DNA from 2 places in the Candidatus Curculioniphilus buchneri endosymbiont of Curculio glandium genome. Region 1 is predicted to be linked to the other one. Evidence: predicted binding sites of a transcription regulator. Region 1 holds the regulator's gene; the other holds the start of a gene.
The links. Region 1 encodes CRP, which controls carbon source genes, mostly activating them, when cyclic AMP is high. Its sites were predicted from a motif close to ATGTGANNNNNNTCACAT; they were not measured.
Positions count from the first base shown of each region.

Region 2: pth (aminoacyl-tRNA hydrolase) is a predicted target of CRP. The motif match lies at 9,422-9,439, and genes of this name have one in related genera.

Region 1 covers NZ_OZ193413.1:592,714-603,753, reverse strand. The annotation lists gene glnS (glutamine--tRNA ligase) at 1-1,602, opposite strand, end outside; gene crp (cAMP-activated global transcriptional regulator CRP) at 6,081-6,713, shown strand; tRNA gene ACICP0_RS01805 (tRNA-Met) at 7,117-7,193, opposite strand; gene prmB (50S ribosomal protein L3 N(5)-glutamine methyltransferase) at 8,751-9,686, shown strand; gene aroC (chorismate synthase) at 9,761-10,846, shown strand.
Region 2 covers NZ_OZ193413.1:432,929-443,968, reverse strand. The annotation lists partial or broken gene metG (methionine--tRNA ligase) at 999-2,642, shown strand; gene ACICP0_RS01290 (TonB family protein) at 3,037-3,615, shown strand; gene ACICP0_RS01285 (YciC family protein) at 4,470-5,219, opposite strand; gene ychF (redox-regulated ATPase YchF) at 7,525-8,619, opposite strand; gene pth (aminoacyl-tRNA hydrolase) at 8,731-9,315, opposite strand; gene ACICP0_RS01270 (ribose-phosphate pyrophosphokinase) at 9,893-10,840, opposite strand; gene ispE (4-(cytidine 5'-diphospho)-2-C-methyl-D-erythritol kinase) at 10,945-11,040, opposite strand, start outside.

The sequences.
Region 1 (11,040 bases):
ATAATTATCAGCGCAAAAATATCCTTCACGTTCAAATTGAAAAGAAGTATTAGCTTTAGAAGCTAATACTTCGACTACTCCTTCTTCGACAAAACCCTGTTTAATCACTAATGATTGTGGATTAATGGTAGAAAAAAATTTTTCCTCTGCTGTTGGATTAGCCTCTTTAAATAACCTATCATATAGGCGAAATTCTGCTTCCATGTTATGACTAACCGAAACCCAATGAATGACTCCTTTTATCTTACGGCCATCTATTGGATGTTGATTGAGTGTATTCGGATCATGACTGCAAAATATAGTTTTCACATTTCCTATCTCATCTTTTTCTATACTTTCAGCCTTAATAATATATGCATGACGCAAACGCACTTCTTTACCTAGTACCAACCGTTTATACTGACTATGGCCTGCTTCTAAAAAGTCATTGAAATCAATATAAATTTCGCGACTAAACATCACTTGACGCATACCCATTTCTGGTTTATTAGGATGATTGAGCATATCAATTATTTTTTCATAGCCTATAGGCAAGCTTACAATCACTGCTCTTACTGGATTGATTACAGCCATGGCACGCAGTGCATTTTCATTAAGTTCTTCTCGGATACAAGCTTCTAATACAGATATATCAACATTATTGTGTTGTTTAGTTACACCAATACGACTACAAAATTCACGAATCGAAGCAGCGGTATATCCACGGCGACGTAGACCAGAGATGGTTGGCATTCGAGGATCATCCCAACTTTCAACAATACTGTGCTTTACTAGCAAATTTAGCTTACGTTTAGATATGACAGTATATTTTAAATTAAGGCGGGAAAATTCATATTGTTGAGGATGGACGTTAATTGTTATGTTATCAAGAATCCAATCATATAATTGGCGATTATCTTGAAATTCTAGAGTGCATAAAGAGTGAGTAATGCCTTCTAAAGCATCAACGATACAGTGGGCAAAGTCATACATTGGATAAATACACCACTGAGTACCGGTTTGGTGATGCTCAGCAAATTTAATACGATATAACACTGGATCACGCATGACCATAAATGGCGACGCCATGTCTATTTTAGCTCGAAGACAAGCTTGGCCTTCAGAAAATTTTCCATGACGCATTTTAGAGAATAGTGTAACATTATCCTCAATACTACGACTGCGATAAGGGCTATTTTTTCCTGGGCAAGTCAACGTGCCACGATATCTTCGGATTTCATCTGGAGATAATTGATCTACATAAGCTAAGCCCTTATTGATCAGTTCAATTGCATAATCATATAATTGATTGAAATAATCAGAGGAATAGTGAACAACACCGCTCCAGTGAAAACCAAGCCACTGCACGTCATGTTTAATTGAATCAACATATTTTATATTTTCTTTGAGAGGATTAGTATCGTCAATACGCAAATTACATTTTCCATGATACATTTGAGCGATACCAAAATTAAGGCAAATAGACTTTGCATGCCCAATATGTAAGTAGCCATTCGGCTCTGGAGGAAATCTAGTACGTATTGAAACATACTTACCTGAGGTAAGATCATTTTTAATAATTTGGTAAATAAAGTTAGTTGGCGAAGTTCCAATGTTATTCATTATGAATGCTTCCTAATTATTATTAGGATAGAAATAATATAAATTACGCATATATTTTAATTTGACTCATATATAATTTCTTTATTTAATGAAATAATTTAAATTATATCAAAATGGTACGCTTATTATTAACTTACTAATAGTAAATAGATATACCATTGTATTTTCAAGAAATTAACTAACTAAAGTAAACAATTTTAAACATATACTGTATGATATTACCTATGATTAAAATAAAAGAATGAACAGTGTGTCTATGACAGTTATCTTTATGAAAATAACTATATACTTACATTCTAAAATATAAGTAAAATAATAATAATATCATACAGGATTGTAATCCTTTCATATTTATGGAATGTTCGTTAGTTTCTTGTCGAAACAGAGCAATTATATTAAAGTCCATATTTAATTTTGATGTGTACTCCTAACTAAAATCGAGTTTACTGATTCAATTTGATCACTTCGATGTGTTAGATATATAATATTATTACTTTCCTAATTAAGACAATTAATTATAGCTCTCAAATATAGTAAAGTTAAATCTAATTTATATTAGAATAATTTTTTGAAAAATGTGATATAAATTGAAGGCACGAACAAGGTTTGTGCTTTATAAAAATAACTTTATCTACTCACAGTAGATAATATCTGTTTTTATCGAAAACTGATTCTTTTTTGATAAAGAATTTTAATCGAATATCATTCTTTATTTTATTAGAATTTTATTAGAGTTTATCCTAAAGTATATATTTAGTATGCAAGCAGAAGATTTCTTAAACAATGAGATGATACTTACATGTATTCAATGGAGATTTAAAATGCATTATATTTTTGTGAGTTTAATTAAAAATTTTATATTAATGTTATTTTTTTATAATTTTAGATTATATTAGCATTTATCATAGTGATACTTTATAATAATAAAACTGAGAATGAAATTAAGCTAAATACCTGTTTTTGAAAATATTAATTTTATCTTTTTAAATCACAAATAACGAATGGAAATAACACCACCTTTAATAAATATATATAATTATTAATATATATATTATGTTTATACACATTTTTACTAAAATTGCCACTATAGTAGTAATATTGCTCAACTACTTTAGTTAAAACAACTATTATTGATAGGCATACAATAAATAGATACAACTAAATTAGACAAAGATAAAATTGATTACTACTCCCCTAATAAAGTATAAAATTAATCGAGTATGCATTAGTAATGTATACTTAATACACCATCTTGCCATTAAAAATAATATATATTATTAATATTAAAATAATAAGCAAGTATTATCTCTATTTTAGTCAGTTCTTGGTAATAGTGCTAAATGCTGCTTATGAATATACTTATAATAATCATAGATAAATTATCGATTCTCTATTTTCAATAGATTAAAATTTATTAATCCTATATTAATCATTATAGAATTTAGTTTTACTGCTAAACTTAACTTATAAAATTGTAAGATTTATGTCGTTCAATCCTACTGACTTCAACGTCTAATTTAATTCATTTAAATTTCAGTAGCAATTAATACTATGAAAGTAAGTGGACATATAACGCATATGTGACGTAATTAAATACGTTCAATAATATCATACAATTTTCATTGTACCTCATCAAACATCAGGATTAAGCTGTTCTTTTTTTTGATAGTGTCTAATCACTATCACTATAATAATAGACTCATGAATTTAATGATACAATAGACATCTACATACATTATTCAAATGCGGAACCAATGCCGAGTCATAATTATTTTTAAGATACCTATCCTCTTTGAGGCATACAATGCATATAACTTTACACAAGGTATTTTATAGAGTAAGATTGATTATAAGATATTCGATGTGAAAAAAATTATTAATCTTATTGAGATTATAATATGTATTATATTGACATGTGCCAATATACTTAAAAATAGGTTCAAGTAAGTTTTAGCTAATTTCTGACATTCATTTCATTTTTCATTTAAATTATCAAATTACTACTATACTTCTGAATATAAAATCAAGTGACTAATATTCGTTTTTAGTTAAAAATCATTAAAACAATATTTTGTCTAGTTGTAGATATATTAACTAATATGAGCAAATTAGTAGCATTAGTCTGCTTATATTAGAAAACACACATCATGAACAGATGAATACTGAATTGATTTTGAATTTTTATCAAGAATACAAGTCACTATTATTTTGTATTAGAATGCGTTACTTACCATGATAGCAATCAGAAATTCAACAAAATTATATATTTTATATAATATTAATATACTTGGATAAAACAGTATTTCATGTTAGAATTAATATTCTATAATACGTTAAGATATATTATATATATGACTCAGTAGTTTCAATAACATAAATTTAATAAAATGAATAATATACTCTACCAAAATAATTAAATAAAATCAGTAGACTTAATTTGAAAAAGAATAAAATTCTTTATTTTATCAGATAAGATTTATTTTTTATGTTTAAATAACGAATTCAGTGAATTCATACTTTTTAAAATCACTAAAATTATCCAAAAATTTTTTATTTAACATGTAATGAATAGAAATAAAAAAGAAAACTAATCGATATCAATAAACACTATGATATGAGCAAGAATATAGTACCTTAGATGTTAAGATTAAGTGTCATATGCATACCAGATATATATTATCTATTATCGTAACATATCTATATATTTTAAGATATCTTTTAGGCTAAATGATTCTTGGTGAATTAAAAATTAAATTTATTAGTTTACTATTTTTATAGTTCTTGTGATCATTTTAGCAGCATTAATCTGTTGATTTTTATCGGATAGTGTCCGAAGACTTGTTTCTTGTGTAAATACATAATAAAGTGTTGTTAAAATAGCTTTATCAACTAGTAATTTAATATATTTATTAATTATTTTTTCTATAATCTAACAATTAGTACAATGTTATTGTAATACGTATATGAAAATGTATCTATCATACTACTCAAATAGTAATGACAACATAAAAGAATGAACTACGATTAATGTTTTTTTAAAAAACATGAAGATTCTATAAGATATGTCAATTTTAACGTATTAGCTTTAAGTTTCATACTTTAATGGAGGTTAGAACTGTGTTTAGAATACATTAAAACTAAATTGTTATCATATTAATATTATTGTAAAATCAGTAAAATTATATATAAATGATATATTTATGGTAAATACTATAGTTGAATAAAAGAGTTACAGCTGAAAATTTATCATTTTAAATGTACATTGGTTTAAAGCAACAACATTATTTTATTACATCACTTCATTATAAATATGAAGTTATCGACTAATATTGTACTTTCAAAGTGAACATTTCACTTACAGAACAGTATAATTATTAATAGAACATTTTTTTTGATGACATATCATCAGTAAAATATTATTGATAATATCGTTATCGGTTTTACATTCCTTGTCATTATTTATACGTATACTTTGTTAAAATATATTCATAATAATATGACATAAGATACATGATCTTAGATCATTTCGATATAAATTATACACTTAAGTGTAAAATGGGGAATTACCTTTTTAATATTTTTAAACTTTGATGGTGAACAAATCGAAATTAATATCAAATTAATATTGATCAAAACAATATCTAATATCCACTGCTCAATTTAAGAGTAATCATTTATGGTATAACTAATTGCTATAGGACAACATGTTGTTTAACAAAATATCACAAGATTTAAATAAGATTATATTTATTGACTTATTACTATTTAAAAGTGCAAATAACTTTATTACCGATACATATTTAAAATTTAAATAATATTAACAAAATTGACTAGACTATTGATCAGTGACATAAAAATGTTTCTTGCAAAAATCAACCTGATGGACTGATTTAAATATCACTATTAATGCACATGATACTTTGAATATCAGTAAATAACATTAAAGTTATCTTTTAGTAATCAGATATCAATGATATTTGATCAATTAATATTATATCATTATTATCCAATAATGGAGTCTGGTTCAGATTATTGATACTCTGTCTAATAAGACTCTACAAACATAATATCTATTTTATCTCATGATGAACGTTGCAATACTGTGACCATATATTAAGAGTTAAGAGTAATGTTGAAAAACATTTTTATAATTATTTCATTCATTTGATATTTTAAAAAAATTAATTTTTAAAAAATTTTTTAAATCGTTTTAAATCATATTTATTATATTTAGTGAAAGACTCAGACTCAAACAACACAATAGAAGATAGTTTTTTAAGGTTATACTAACAATAGGATAATGTGATTTCCATAGACATCAGAATAAAAAGTACACAATTAATAAGTTATCAACGTTATGACACAATAGGATTTCTTTTTATTTTTAGATGGATACTACAGTCATAGTGCATCTTATTAATAGGAAATATGCCGTCCAATAAGAAAGGATAACAATGACAATTAGAGGATAGTGACGAATGATTCTCAGTAAACCTCAAATAGATTCAACTCTTGAATGGTTTTTGTCTCATTGCCATATTCATAGATATTTATCAAAAAGTACTCTGATTCATCAAGGTGAAAAAGCAGGAATTCTTTACTATATCGTTAAAGGGTCCGTTGTGGTATTCATTAAGGATGACGAAGGAAAAGAAATGATTCTTTCATACCTTAACCAAGGTGATTTCATTGGTGAAGTAGGATTATTTGAAGAGGATCAGGTACGAAGCGCCTGGGTACGTACTAAGACAATCTGCGAAGTAGCTGAAATTTCTTATACAAAATTTCGGCAACTAATTCAAATTAATCCGGATATCTTACTTCGTCTATCGGCGCAACTGGCTAGTAGACTACAAATTACTTCAGAAAAAGTAGGTAATTTAGCTTTTTTAGATGTAACAGGACGAATCGCTCAAACATTATTAAACTTAGCCAAACAGCCAGATGCTATAACCCATCCAGATGGGATGCAAATCAAAATTACTCGACAGGAAATCGGACAGATCGTCGGATGTTCTCGAGAAACAGTTGGTCGAATTTTAAAAATACTTGAAAGTCAAGATCTCATTTCTGCCCATGGTAAAACCATAGTGGTTTATGGTACTCGTTAACTTCCTTTTAATTTATCATGTATCGATACATCGATAGGCTAACATTCTAACTAAAGTTAATAGTATTTATATGAAATAAATTTACTTTCATACATATGATTTTTTAACGATTTAAAAAACCGCGATTTACTTTTTTGTTTTGAAGAAAGTTAGCTGCTTATTTAATGTTTAATGTTCAAAATATATTATATTTCAAACGATGCTGTTGCTTGTTTAGCTTGTTGTATAATGCAATGAATCAAAATGAATCGAAAAGCATTATCACGTCGTAATGACGTAAGACGTAATATGAACTACAAATTTTAATATAATTCAAAAAGTTAAATTTTGCATTATTTAAATAACACTAAAATTAAGAAAAGAACGACACATCACTTATAATTAGCAATGTGAACATAATATGTGGTTGCGGGGATCGGATTCGAACCGACGACCTTCGGGTTATGAGCCCGACGAGCTACCAGACTGCTCCACCCCGCGTCTATTGATGCGCAATATACACCTTAGTAATTTCGATGCAACTTCTTTAAATTTTACTTATCTTGTAATCTTGTAACATGTATTATGTCGCATGTTGTAATACGTTCATATTATAGAAAATCACTAAAAAATTAGTAACTAAATGGTCTCGTATTTTAGCTTATTTAGCTATTGCAATGTTAACTTTTTTCTAAATGACTATAAACAATAAATGTTGTAGTAATAAAACTATGTTTATACCAGTACAGCCAGTACAGCAGGGTAATATGAATGTAACATGTTTATTAAGAACACTAATTGCTTTACTTATCTCTTGAACATCATCTTAACTAAACTAAGCATGCTATCTACATAATACAATCTACATAATACAATAACACATAAATATTTTATACTTGTATTCCATAACACTAAAATATATCACTAAATATTTATAGATTCCACAGCACAATGCAAAATAGAATATTACTGATATAATAGTAATATAAATATAATATTATTTCAACTAATTTTTTTATAGTGATTTTAAAATCAAAATTGACAATTAATCATCTAATAACGAATCTACTATTTTCTAATACAATTAATTATACATATAAAATATACAATATGTATTGTCTTTCTTCTAAAAAATTTTTTAAAATATAGCATTGATTAGAATCAAAGTACGAAATGCAATTTTCTGCTCTAATTTTTAATAGAACCGAATGTCAATATCCATAAGGCGCTATCACCAGTCCTATTTACAATGGTTATGATTACTTTCTGATAATTTGATAACTTTACACTACCTACCAATATTTTTATTTTCAATATGATTGATCTTAGCTGTCATTCATGACATATAGTAACCCACTGTTTATGTATGCTAACAATTTTGTTCCATTTATGCAACTAAATAAATAATACTTATTATTAATGTATTTTCAATGAGCAGTAAAAAATTACAATATATAAGCCTTTTCACTATAAAAAAATGGCTTTTACATTTAAAATGTTTGTATATGGAAGCTATGTGTTTATGTTATAGTGTTCAACTGGCTGTTTTTGTGCCCAATGGCTTGATTTTATTTTTTTATTTATGTTTATATTTCGACTTTGATTTATTAAAAATAATTTGATTAATTAATCAATAGGTCGGGAATGTCTATTCCAAAACAATACGCCTGATTATATATTATATACGATACTTATCTGTTAAAAATCAAGACTTGAGCACAATGATGAATTTAAGAAATTTAAGTTATTTATTAGTACATTAATCAACATCATAAGGACATCATAATATGTTCATTCAATAGGTATACTACTTTTTACTTTTATCTGGTCAGACTATTTTCCTGAATTACTTATTTGTTCTTTGCTATTTAAATTTTATCTAATTATTTCATTTCAAGATATTATTATATTAGATAAGTTTGATCTAACATGTAGTTCTATAATTAACAGCAATTAGCATATTTTTCCTGATGTCTAATCTTTGTATTAAGAGATACATTATTTATGCAAATAATGGAAAATAATACTTAATTAAAAAGTTGTAAGGAAAATTAAAACATGTTAAAAAAAACTGATTCTGATCAAGCTATAGTAGAAATGTATACTATACAAGATATGATCCGCTGGACAGTTAGCCAGTTTAATGCATCTCAAATTCATTACGGTCATGGTGCCGACCATCCTTGGGATGAAACATTAAAATTAATATTACCTACATTATTTCTGCCGTTAGATTTTCCACAAGAAATGTATAACAGTCGTCTGACTGTAAATGAACGCACACGGATAGTTGAATTGGTAATACGAAGAATAAACGACAGGGTTCCTGTATCATATTTAACTAATAAAGCCTGGTTCTGTGGTCTAGAATTTTTTGTTGATGAGCGAGTTTATATTCCTCGTTCACCAATAGGTGAACTAATTACTGATCATTTTAGGGAACTTCTGTCTTATCCTCCGAAACATATTCTTGATATGTGTACTGGCAGTGGATGTATTGCAATTGCTTGTGCCTATCTGTATCCAGATGCGGAAGTAGATGCAATTGACATTTCATCTAACGCGTTAGTTATAGCAGAGCACAATATTAAAAAACATAATTTAGAACATAGGGTATTTCCGATATGTTCTGATTTATTTAATGATTTATCTCCTCTAACTTATGACATCATAGTAACTAATCCACCCTATGTAGATCAAGAAGATATGGATAATCGACCAAAGGAATTTCACACTGAACCAGTTTTGAGTCTAGATGCTGGATATAATGGTCTTAAGTCAGTACGACGAATTTTAGCTTGTGCGTCTGACTATTTAGCTGAAGATGGTATTCTAATCTGTGAGGTAGGAAATAGCATGGTACATCTAATCAATTGCTATCCCAAAGTACCCTTTCGTTGGTTGGAATTGTCTCATGGTGGACATGGAGTGTTTATGCTTACGCAAAAACAGTTACTAAAACATAACGATTTATTTAAGCTCTATTGTAATTAAAATATGTATGTATCTAGACCAGCCTGAAACGACTGGAATATATTTATCATTTAGGAATTTAATAAGGAATCCCAATGGCAGGAAATAGTATTGGGCAATTTTTTCGAGTTACTACCTTTGGTGAATCTCATGGTGTAGCTATAGGTGGAATCGTAGACGGCGTGCCACCGGGACTACATCTTTGTGAAGAAGATTTACAGTTTGATCTGAATCGCCGACGTCCTGGTACATCACGTTATACTACACAACGACGTGAGTTAGATCGCATAAAAATTTTATCTGGAGTGTTTGAAGGAATTACTACAGGAACAAGTATAGGATTGTTAATTGAAAATACTGATCAACGTTCTCAAGATTACAGCACGATTAAAGATCTCTATCGTCCAGGTCATGCTGATTATAGTTATGAACAGAAATATGGACGGCGTGATTACCGTGGTGGTGGACGTTCATCAGCAAGAGAAACTGCCATGCGTGTAGCAGCTGGTGCTATTGCAAAAAAATATTTATCGCAACAATTTGGGGGACGGATACGCGGTTTTTTGGCACAAATTGGTGATATTCAGTGTAAACTAAAAGATTGGGAACAAGTAGAAAAAAATCCATTTTTCTGTCCTGATAGATCACAACTTGCAGCTTTGGATACATTGATGCGTAATTTAAAAAAATCAGGTGATTCTATCGGTGCTAAAATAACAGTAATAGCAAATAAATTTCCAGCTGGTTTAGGTGAGCCAGTATTTGATCGATTGGATGCTGATTTAGCTCATGCATTGATGAGCATTAATGCAGTAAAAGGAGTAGAAATAGGCGATGGTTTTTCAGTGATCAGTAAATACGGTAGCGAAAATCGCGATGAACTCACACCGACCGGTTTTCAAAGCAATCACTCTGGTGGTATACTTGGAGGTATTAGTAGCGGTCAACCAATAATAGTTCACCTTGCCCTAAAGCCCACATCAAGCATTACAGTTCCTGGTCGAACTATAAATCGTAATGGTGAAGCGGTAGATTTGATTACACGAGGCCGTCATGACCCGTGCGTTGGTATACGTGCTGTTCCAATAGCAGAGGCAATGATGGCTATAGTTATAATGGATCATTTTTTAAGGAATCGTGCACAGTGTGCAGATGTTGTTCCACCTATATCAATAAACTAGAACATAAGATTAAAATTTTAAACTTGTATTTTTGACTAAAATTGTTACCAATATAACAATTGGGATTACTTAATTTTAAATGTTGTTATAACGTGGTTTTATCATCTTTATTAGTAATTAATAGATTGTTAGATCATTTAATAAATTAATCACATTATTATTACTTATATCTTGTTTGTAATTTTAAACATTAA
Region 2 (11,040 bases), 160 kb from region 1:
ATAACATTGATTTAATGTGTCATATATAGACATACTAAATTTAGTATGCTTTTCCATAGATTTAATGCAGTGTTTTATGCCATTGTTAGTAAGTTACACGGTATATACTATAGTAATATAATATACTGTTTTAACACGCATAATATTTATGTTACAAATTATAAAATTTTGTATTAACGTAAACTAAATACGATTTTATACTAAACATGCTACATTCTATAATTTAATTATGAATATGTTTATAATGTTGTAATAAACATTATTAATATTTCTAATTATCTAATCTAAATTAGCCTGCAATCTGATCATCCATGAATATGTAATCGATAAAATTCGTGATTAGATCATGAACATAATCATGAGTACATATGATTATTATATGAAACAATCTATATAAATTTTATTATCGTATCATGTCCCGTAAACATTGATATATACATATAAGTTGTTCATTCTTGATTCTATCAGTGTAAATGCCGCATGATAACTAAACTAAAATATTTAGTAGTATTCTTTGTTTGTAGCACCATTCGTAATCAAGTTAATTTTCCTATTCAATAAAAAGAAATATTGAAATTACTTTAAAATAAATATAGTATACTCTTACTAAGTTAGTAAAAGTAAAATGAGTGTAAATAGTATATTTGTTAAAATTGTATCTTTTAAATGAAAAAATAAACTTTCATTATTTTATGTTTCTGTCAATTGATGCATTGCATAAAGAATAAAATAATATTTTTCAAAAATGCAGAATATAATCATAATTAATAGATATTGTATATTTATCTAATGTTGTAAACTATTTTACTATCAAATATTTAAGTATTTACAAGATATAAATTTAATCCAAGATAGATTGGTTTTGATAGAAAGATTGTATCAATATAAAGTTTTTAGTATACGTTAATTTTGTATATTTCATATTACTTAATGATTCAAAGTATTTTGAATAAATGGCATTAAGTATCCATTATTAATATAGACAATACACTGGTTTTATGGGTTCAATTGCAAATAAAATGTTAGTAACATGCGCTTTACCTTATGCTAATGGTTCCATTCATCTTGGCCACATGCTTGAACATATTCAGGCAGACATTTGGGTTCGTTATCAAAGAATGAGAGGTAAGCAGATTTATTTTATTTGTGCAGATGATGCACACGGTGCTCCTGTTATGTTAAAAGCACAACAGTTAGGGATTTCACCAGAAACATTAATACGTAAAATGAATCTAGAACATCAAAAAGATTTTTCTGGATTCTACATCAGCTATGATAATTATCATTCAACTCATAGCAAAGAAAACCGAGCATTGTTAATGCTAGTTTATAATCGGCTAAAAAAAAATGGTTTTATTAAATCACGCACCATTTATCAACTCTATGATCCTGAAATAAATATGTTTTTGCCCGATCGATTTATTACAGGAATTTGTCCAACATGTCATGCATCTAATCAGTACGGTGATAATTGTGAGATTTGCAGTGCTACTTATAATTCAACTGATCTGATTAATCCAAAGTCGGCGGTTTCTGGTGCAATTCCAATAATAAGAAAAACAAAGCATTTTTTCTTTGACTTGCCCGTTTTTAGCGATATGCTCCATCAATGGATACATTCTGGTACATTGCAAGATCCAGTAGCTAATAAAATGAAAGAGTGGTTTGATGCTGGATTGAAGCAATGGGACATTTCACGCGATGCACCTTATTTTGGATTCGAAATACCCGATGAACTAGAAAAATATTTTTATGTTTGGTTAGATGCACCAATTGGTTATATGAGTTCATTTAAAAATCTTTGCCAAAAAAAAGGCAATATTTGCTTTGAAGAATTTTGGAATGTAGATTCCAAAGTCGATCTTTATCATTTTATTGGCAAAGATATCGTTTATTTTCATGGTCTATTTTGGCCCGCTATTCTAGAAGGAAGCCAGTTCCGTAAACCGACTAACTTATTAGTCCACGGTTATGTAACCGTCAATGGCGCTAAGATGTCAAAATCTCGCGGTACTTTCATAAAGGCTAGTGCTTATTTAGCACATTTAGATGCAGATTACTTACGGTATTATTATGCTGCAAAACTTTCATCTAGAATCGATGATATCGATCTTAATTTAGAAGATTTTGTACAACGAGTTAATGCTGATCTTATCAATAAAGTAGTTAATCTAGCGTCGCGTAGTGCCAGCTTCATCAATAAACGCTTTGATGGACATTTATCGGCTATTACCAACTTAACATTGTATCAAAAATTTATTCACACCTCAGCTTCAATTAGTGTAGCATTTGAAAATCGAGATACTAACCGTGCCATTCGTGAAATTATGATGCTAACAGATCTAGCAAATCGTTATATGGACGAACAAGCACCTTGGGTATTAGCAAAACAAAAAAATTGCGATCAAGATGTGCAAAATATTTGTTCAATGGGTATTCAATTTTTCCGAATATTAATGATTTATTTAAAACCAGTACTTCCTTCTCTTGCAATCCGAGCAGAATCTTTTTTAAATATGCCACTTAGTTGGGATTCCATAAATCAACCGTTAGTAGAAGCACATCAAATTAGTCCATTTAAAGTATTGCTGAATCGTATTGAGATGACACAAGTACAGGCTATAATCAACGATTCGCAACAAGTATAAAAATCTCTCCTCATCATCAATACAGTCGAGTTGATTTTTTATCAAATTCAACAAGATCACTAAATTATAAAATCTAAATTAAAATAGATGAAATTCTTAACTATGTTTTTAGGTCAAATAGGCATGAGAATTATTCATTCATATGTGAAGTAGCATGATTAAATTAAATGTCATATTAACTAATATATTACTAACGAAATAAGTTAGTTATCGTAATTTAGTGCGAATTAGCTAGTTTGTTTAACTTTTTTAACTATAACTTTAAAATTAAATGGCAACAACTTTAAATCAATACTATTACTTGACATGGTCATTTATTGTATCAGTAATATTACATGTTTTTTTTAGTATAGGATTTCTGTATCGCACAATTTCTCCGTGTCAGCCTATGACAATTATACAACAACCTATGGTTGTTATATTTCCAGTGACCCATTTTCACAAGAATACTATTGAGCAAGTTTCCACACTAGATTGTAATAAATATAAGCATCAATATAAACATAAACATCAAAATTCGACAACATTAAATTTAAAATCTAATCAGTACCATGAAAATAAACCACAATTTATAAAAAATAAAATAAAATCTCCTATATTTTCTGATATTAATACATCCACCAATCGATCATCAACTAGCACATCTACTACTCATGCTCACACTTGTACCAGTGATAATATAACAAAAAAAATTAATCTAATGCCAAAGATCATTAGTCGTATCAATCCTATCTATCCATCTTGGGCAAAAGCTCTCGGATTGGAAGGATTAGTCAAAATTATGTTTGATATTAATGCTGAAGGTAGAATTGAAAACATAAGGATATTATCTTCGCAACCAAAAAATACTTTTGAGAAAAACATTCGTTTAGCTATGCGTACTTGGAAATATGAACCCGGTAAAATTACAAAAAATTTAACAATCAACTTTAAATTTTATCTTAAGAATTTTAATAATACGGAATAAAAATAATAAAAATTTTAGTTAACATTTTAAAAGAAATAACTCGTTCCTCATAGCATTCTACTAAATCCATCTAGTCAAAAAAATACTACTTTAATAAATTAACTTACTGACCATTTTATTATACGATAACAATAAAAGCTGCGATATATAAGATTACTGATTTTCTAACAAGCTATACTTTTACGAAAATTTAGTATTATATTAATGGACAATCATGACAATATTGAGTAAATTCTTTCCTTAATTCTAATTTCTTTTTGACCCAAACGATTTTTACAACAGTATGTTACTACTTTGTTTAATATTCCATTCGTTCTAAAAAATGATACCTAATATTAACTTGTATAATGTACATTTTTATCTATTGTTATCATGATAATAATCAACATCAATTACAACACTACAAGAAAATAAATAAAAATGTTAGTTTTGTATAGTAAAAATCTTTAAAATCCCATATGTTTTAGAAATGAAAAAAGTTTATTTAAATATGGGACTATGTCAACAATATAAAAAATTATATCAAGTGATATTTGAAGTATTTTTATACTTTATTTGAAATAAATAATATTTTTATTTACAAAACATCGAATGAGTGGACTGACTAAAAAATTAATTTATTAGAAGAGTTATAGAGGATATTATATATAATAAGCAATTTCTATTTTATAAGTTTTTCATTTTAAAAATATAACATTAGCAAATTTAACAGTTTTTCTAAGATAGAAAATGATTAATAAAATTCCTCTACTATTCGATGATGCAGAATAAATTTGTAAAATCAAAAATCATTAGTTTAACGATAGTGTAATGAGTACTATTAGTTTAATCAAAAAATAAAAATTTCTATAAATTTAACGAAGTAACATGTAAAGACGATAGAGATAAATAAGCAACAAAGAAGATATTAAATTACTTAAATAATTTAATAATATTGATGCTAATGCAGTTGAAACAAAAAAATATTGATTTTCTAAAAGAAATATTACCGTTTTAGCTAATATCCAAAATGATACAGCTGGAGCTAGTAACCAAATGTTTTTAAATGCTAAGATACCGCTTATGGTCATTGACCTAATCACGCCTACATTATTATTGCTCGTAACAATGACTGGTGCTAGACTAAAAGAAATCGAAAAAAAAATTCCTGGCAGAATAAGAAATAAAAAACCAATCTGAATTAATAAAGTCGTTAGAAAAACTAAAAGTAACATTCGCGGGAAAGAAGATATTGACAAAGTTAGTATACGCAATATATTTACAGGTTGTAAAGTAGATATAAGATGAATCATAGTTAGTAGACTACCAATTAATAGAACGTTACCAACTAAATTGGAAATAGTACTGGCAGCAGAAGCTTTTAACAAAATGTTTTGTTGTTCTTTGGATAAATTTTTAATAAATTGATGTAAGTTAATTTTAGAAGTATGCTGTACATTACTATTGTCTCTGAGCTCAAATAATTGTTCTCTGCTTGGTGACAATATATGTCCAAGAAAGGTGCTTATTATCACTACTATCATTGATAGTAAAAGTATACTAACACATTGATTACGAAAAAAGTTTAGCATATCTCGACATAAAGTGCTTACCATAATTGGCATAGAAAAGGATCCTTAAAATTATCATCATTAAATATTAACCTGCTATTATTGTACCGTTTTGAATATATATACGTCTATTACCTAATATGCCATATTGTCGAATTATGCTCAGAAGAAATTATTATTTTATCAATATACTAATAATAAAAATGATATTAATAAGATTATGACATTGAATTTCTGATGAACATTATATGAATACTGCCATCTACTTGTTAAATATAATAAATGTTTAACAAAAATATAAAATAACCTATCATAAAGTTTAGTTATAAACTATAACATCATGATTTTAAAGTCATATTCCATGAATATGCTACTTTTTAAAATTTGAAAAATTTGATTTTTAAGTTATTACAATTATTTAATATACATACAAGCAATAAGTAACTTCTATTTTTAAATAGGTTGTCATAGTTTAAACAAAATAAACTATTTATTTAAACAGTATAAATTATACTAAATTACTCATAAGTAATATATGACAAATATTTTTTACATTATAGTGTTTTATTTTCTTTTCAGTTTCATACTTTAATAAAAATAAACTTTTTATGACTAGTACTTTCATATTGTAACAAAAGGAGATAAAAAATAGCATTTTCTTATCATCGAATAAAAATTATAACATTTTCATTAACTCCTGTATTTACATCAAAGCATTTTGACAATCTATATTGTCAGAAATTAAGTCTTAGAGTTTTAAACTAGATATGTAGTATTTGAGTGCTCAAGATATTTTCAATACTAATAATCATATTATACTAAATGAAAAATCGATGACTTTAATATAAAGAATTTTAATAAAATAAAGTTTTTTAAATACTTTTAGTCATTGCTATTAATGTTATAATTAAAAAACCATAGAAAAATAAAATAATTTTTATTAAATTGAATTTTATAGTATATATTACAAATGTTTAAAACCACTAGTTAATTTACATGATACCAACATTGACATAAGATATGTCAGTAGACTATTGAATGTTACAATAGAACATAAATGTAAATTAATATATGTAGTAAAAGAATATTAAGTACAGTAAATAACTATTTATAATCAAGCTATGATAGAAACATTCTCTATGTCTATTAGAATATTTTCAAAATAAAAAGAAAATTATTTTGTGTAAACAAAACATAGTTAATGTTGTCCAAAAAAAATTTATCAAATTAATAATAGATTAAATACGTTTTTTGATTGCCAGTCTATTTAAATGGTTCATTTTTTTATTAATTAATACAATAATATTTATTAGAGCACTGCATAACAATGTGTCAAGAGCAATATCAAAAAATATAAAATGAATTTAACACTGAATCAGTGCTAGTTAAATAATATTATTTTAATTAAGAAATACCTTCGTGATAACAGTGATGTCTAAATATACATAGTAATGACATTCATGCATGTATCTTTAAATACATTGCATGGGAAAAATTTTTTCAAAAAAAGCGTAACCTAAATAACATTATTATGAATTTTTATATTATTGCATATTATTCAAGCAACTAAAATACATAGCATTAATATGCTAATCAAATATATTAAATTTATTTGTATTTTTAAATAAAATATTTATTTTAATTGTTAATTTCTATTAATTGATTTAGCTTTAAATAATTTTAAAAATCAGAACTTTATATTTGTACTGTTTTAGATTTAAAAAATAAACACACTATATTCTAATAGATAAAATTATTTTATGAACCCTGTATAAAAAACCATAATATAACTGAATATTATTTTTCAAATCAAATTAATTCCTATATTATTAAGCTCTTTTGACATCTTATGATGTTGTAATATCTTATTTAAGATAAATGTTAAGACATAATTAGTACAACCATTATAGTATACATTTGTCAATGACAAGCTGGTTGTTTTTTTATCATCCTAGTTTTTTATTAATACTATTAGTTTTTTAGTATATATATTTCTATATATAGAACATTGTATAATATACTTCATAGTAATTATTAATTAAATTGAAAATAATTTTCGGATTAATAGAAATGTATGCTTAGATGAGCATCTAGCAGATGTGGCACAAGAAAAACGTGATCATTATGCCATCACAGTTGTAATAAATATCTAAAAAGATTTATATATATAATATCGCGCTTTCATCTTACAAACTTAGTATTAATGAATATTAATAAACTTATATAGAGATAACCAACGTAATACTAATTTTTTAATTATAACATGGTTCATTAATCAACTTTGTTTTCTGTAATATGATAATAAAATATTTAGTACAATCTATCTATGTCAAACAGTGTTGATGGATATATTTATACATCAAATATTAAATAAAAATCTAATTACATCTCCGTCTTGAATTATATAATCTTTTCCTTCTAATCGCATTTTTCCTGCCTGTTTAGCACCTTTAGTGCCTTTATAGATAATAAAATCAGAAAATGAAACTGTTTGGGATCGAATAAAACCTTGTCTAAAATCAGTATGAATTTTCCCTGCTGCTTCTAATGCAGTAGTACCTATAGATATAGTCCAAGCACGAACTTCTTTTATTCCTACTGTAAAGTAAGTACGTAAATTTAAAAGATTATAACTTTTCCAAATAATGTGATTTACTCCAAATTCTTTTAATCCTAACTCTACAATTAATTTAAACCGTTCTTTTTCATCTAGTACAGCAAGTTCTGATTCTATTTTTGCACACACAACCAGTACTGCTGAGTTTTCAGCAGCAGCAATAATTTGGATTTTATCTAGATAAGAGTTGTAATTCTGATTATTCTCATTAATATTTGCAATGTATATAACAGGTTTTATTGTCAGAAAATTGAGATAACGAATGGAATTTTTTTCCATGCTGTTTAATTTTAAAGTCCGTAGTGCGAACGCATTGCTTAAATGGTTCAAACATTTTTCAAGAACTAACAGCTCTAAACGAGTATTATTATCGTTATCTTTGACATTTTTTATTACTCTTAATCTGGCACGTTCACATATTTCTAAATCAGCTAGTAGTAATTCCGTATTAATAATATTAATATCTTCTATTGGATCGATATGATCAGATATGTGAATGATATTGTCATTTTTAAAACAGCGTACAAGGTGGCAGATTACCTCAACGTCGCGAATATTCATTAAAAATTGATTACCTAAACCTGCCCCTTTTGATGCACCTTTAACTAAACCTGCTATATCTACAAATTCTATGATGGCAGGAACAATATTCTGTGGTTTAATAATTTTTACTAATTGATCGATTCGTGAATCTGGTACTGGTACGATACCAATATTAGGTGTGATAGTACAGAATGGAAAGTTTTTTGTTGCTACATTTGCTTTAGTTAAGGCATTAAAAAAGGTAGATTTACCTACATTAGGCAACCCAATAATACCACATTTAAATCCCTCCATTATATCTCCTTAGATATGCTTCTACCATAATATCGAAGTGCATTACTTTTTTACAATAAATTTAAATATTTATTTGATATAACTTACTATTATCATTTAAAATATTTTATTTTATTTAGCTCTGTAAGTATGTAAGTCATTCATAGCTTGTAAGGCATTTTTTGAAAAAAAAATATATGTGCAGCGTATAGCTTCTTCTATTGAAGAATTAATAAGCTTTTGTTCTATAGCTGTTGGTTTACCCAATACAAATTCAATAACTTTATTTTTATCGCCTGGATGTCCAATACCTATTCTTAGACGATAAAAACAAGAATTATTGCCTAAACATTTAATAATATCTTTCAGCCCGTTATGTCCATTAGAACTGCCACCCTGTTTAAATCGAGCTGTACCCAGTAATAAATTTAATTCATCATGCACTACTAAAATTTCTTTTGGCGAAATGTTATAAACATTTGCCATAGTTGTCACCGATTTTCCACTTAAATTCATAAAAATTTTAGGTATTAAAAGAAAGACATTATTACCGCTAAGTTTTATTTGACTAGTATAGCCGAAAACTTTACTTTCTTCCTTTAATACCTGTTGATTATATTTTGCTAATAAATTAACGTATAAGGAACCAACATTATGCCGTGTAGCGACATATTTAGCGCCAGGATTTGCTAAACCTACAATTAATTTTATTGTCATATTTTTTATCAATCAGTAGATTATCTTTCTTGGAAAAGGACATGTATTGAATACATATAATGAATAATAATGTATATATCATTCATTTGATATAAAATGATAAAGTAGGTGATAAATATCAAAACCTAAAAGTGACAAATAAGTAATCTACTTATTAGATATTAACTAATATAATGAGTAAGTTTATAGTGAATTCTATAATAGAAAACACTGGATGATGTGTAATACGTGATACATATTAATGTTAACTTTATGTAATGATATTTCAAAAATTAAAGTTATACTCGATTTTGTAATCCATTATTGCTCATTATATCAATAATAATATTAGATTAGTGAACTAATATAAATCAACATGTTTTATTGATAAGATAGAAAATAAAATAATTATTTTCTATCGGTTCTTATTGCTGATTAAAAGAGCAATTTAACTTCTCGTCAGCACGGCGACGAAATACAATATACTTCACATTTTTTAATAAAATAATTGCGTAAAAATACCATATATACAATGTAGCAATGACAGTGCAAGATTATATATCGTCAAAAATATAGCATCATGAAATTGTCCATGCTATTAATGCTCAAACATTGCTGAGATTGATTCTTCATTACTGATACGACGAATTGCTTCAGCTAGCATTCCCGACAATGTTAAAATACGTACATTAGGAAGCGACTGAATAGCTGAATTAAGCGGAATGGTATCGCATACAATTACTGAATCTATTACAGAATTTTTAATATTTTCATAGGCATTACCCGAAAAAATTGGATGAGTTGCATATGCAAATACTCGTTTAGCACCGCCATCTTTCAATGCCTTAGCAGCTTGACATAACGTTCCACCGGTATCTATCATATCATCTATTAGAATAGTATCTCGATCTACTACATCGCCTATAATATGCATTACTTGCAACATATTTGCCCGTGGACGACGCTTATCGATGATCGCCATGTCGGTATCATTGAGTAGTTTTGCAACAGCACGAGCACGAACGACACCACCTATATCAGGTGAAACAACAATTGGATTTTCTAAATTTTGTTGTAACATATCTTCTAGTAAGATTGGACTACCAAATACATTATCTACTGGTACATCGAAAAAACCTTGGATCTGTTCAGCGTGTAAATCCACCGTCAATACACGATCAACCCCTACACTTGATAGGAAATCAGCTACTACTTTAGCAGTAATCGGTACACGAGTAGAACGGACTCGGCGATCTTGACGCGCGTAGCCAAAATAGGGAATTACCGCAGTAATTCGACCAGCAGATGCTCTACGCAAAGCATCAACCATGACTACGAGTTCCATTAAGTTATCATTTGTTGGTGCACATGTAGATTGAATGATAAAAATATCACCACCGCGTACATTTTCATTTATTTGTACACTAACCTCACCATCACTAAAACGACTAACAGCCGCTTGACCTAAAATCGTATATAAATGATTAGCAATACGTTTTGCTAATTCTAACGTTGCATTACCAGCAAAAAATTTCATACTAGACACGTGAAAATACCTCAGTCTTATGTTTAAGAATATCAAAGTTTGACAGCAATAAAGATGTCTTTTGGAGAAATATACTTATGAAATATTCATTGAACTATTTTAGATTAGCTTAAGTATCCCCTAATTAATAATGTGCGATGTAATGGAGACACATTAACACCTTGAGCTACAAAACCTTTTATCCATGTTGGAGCTTTTGA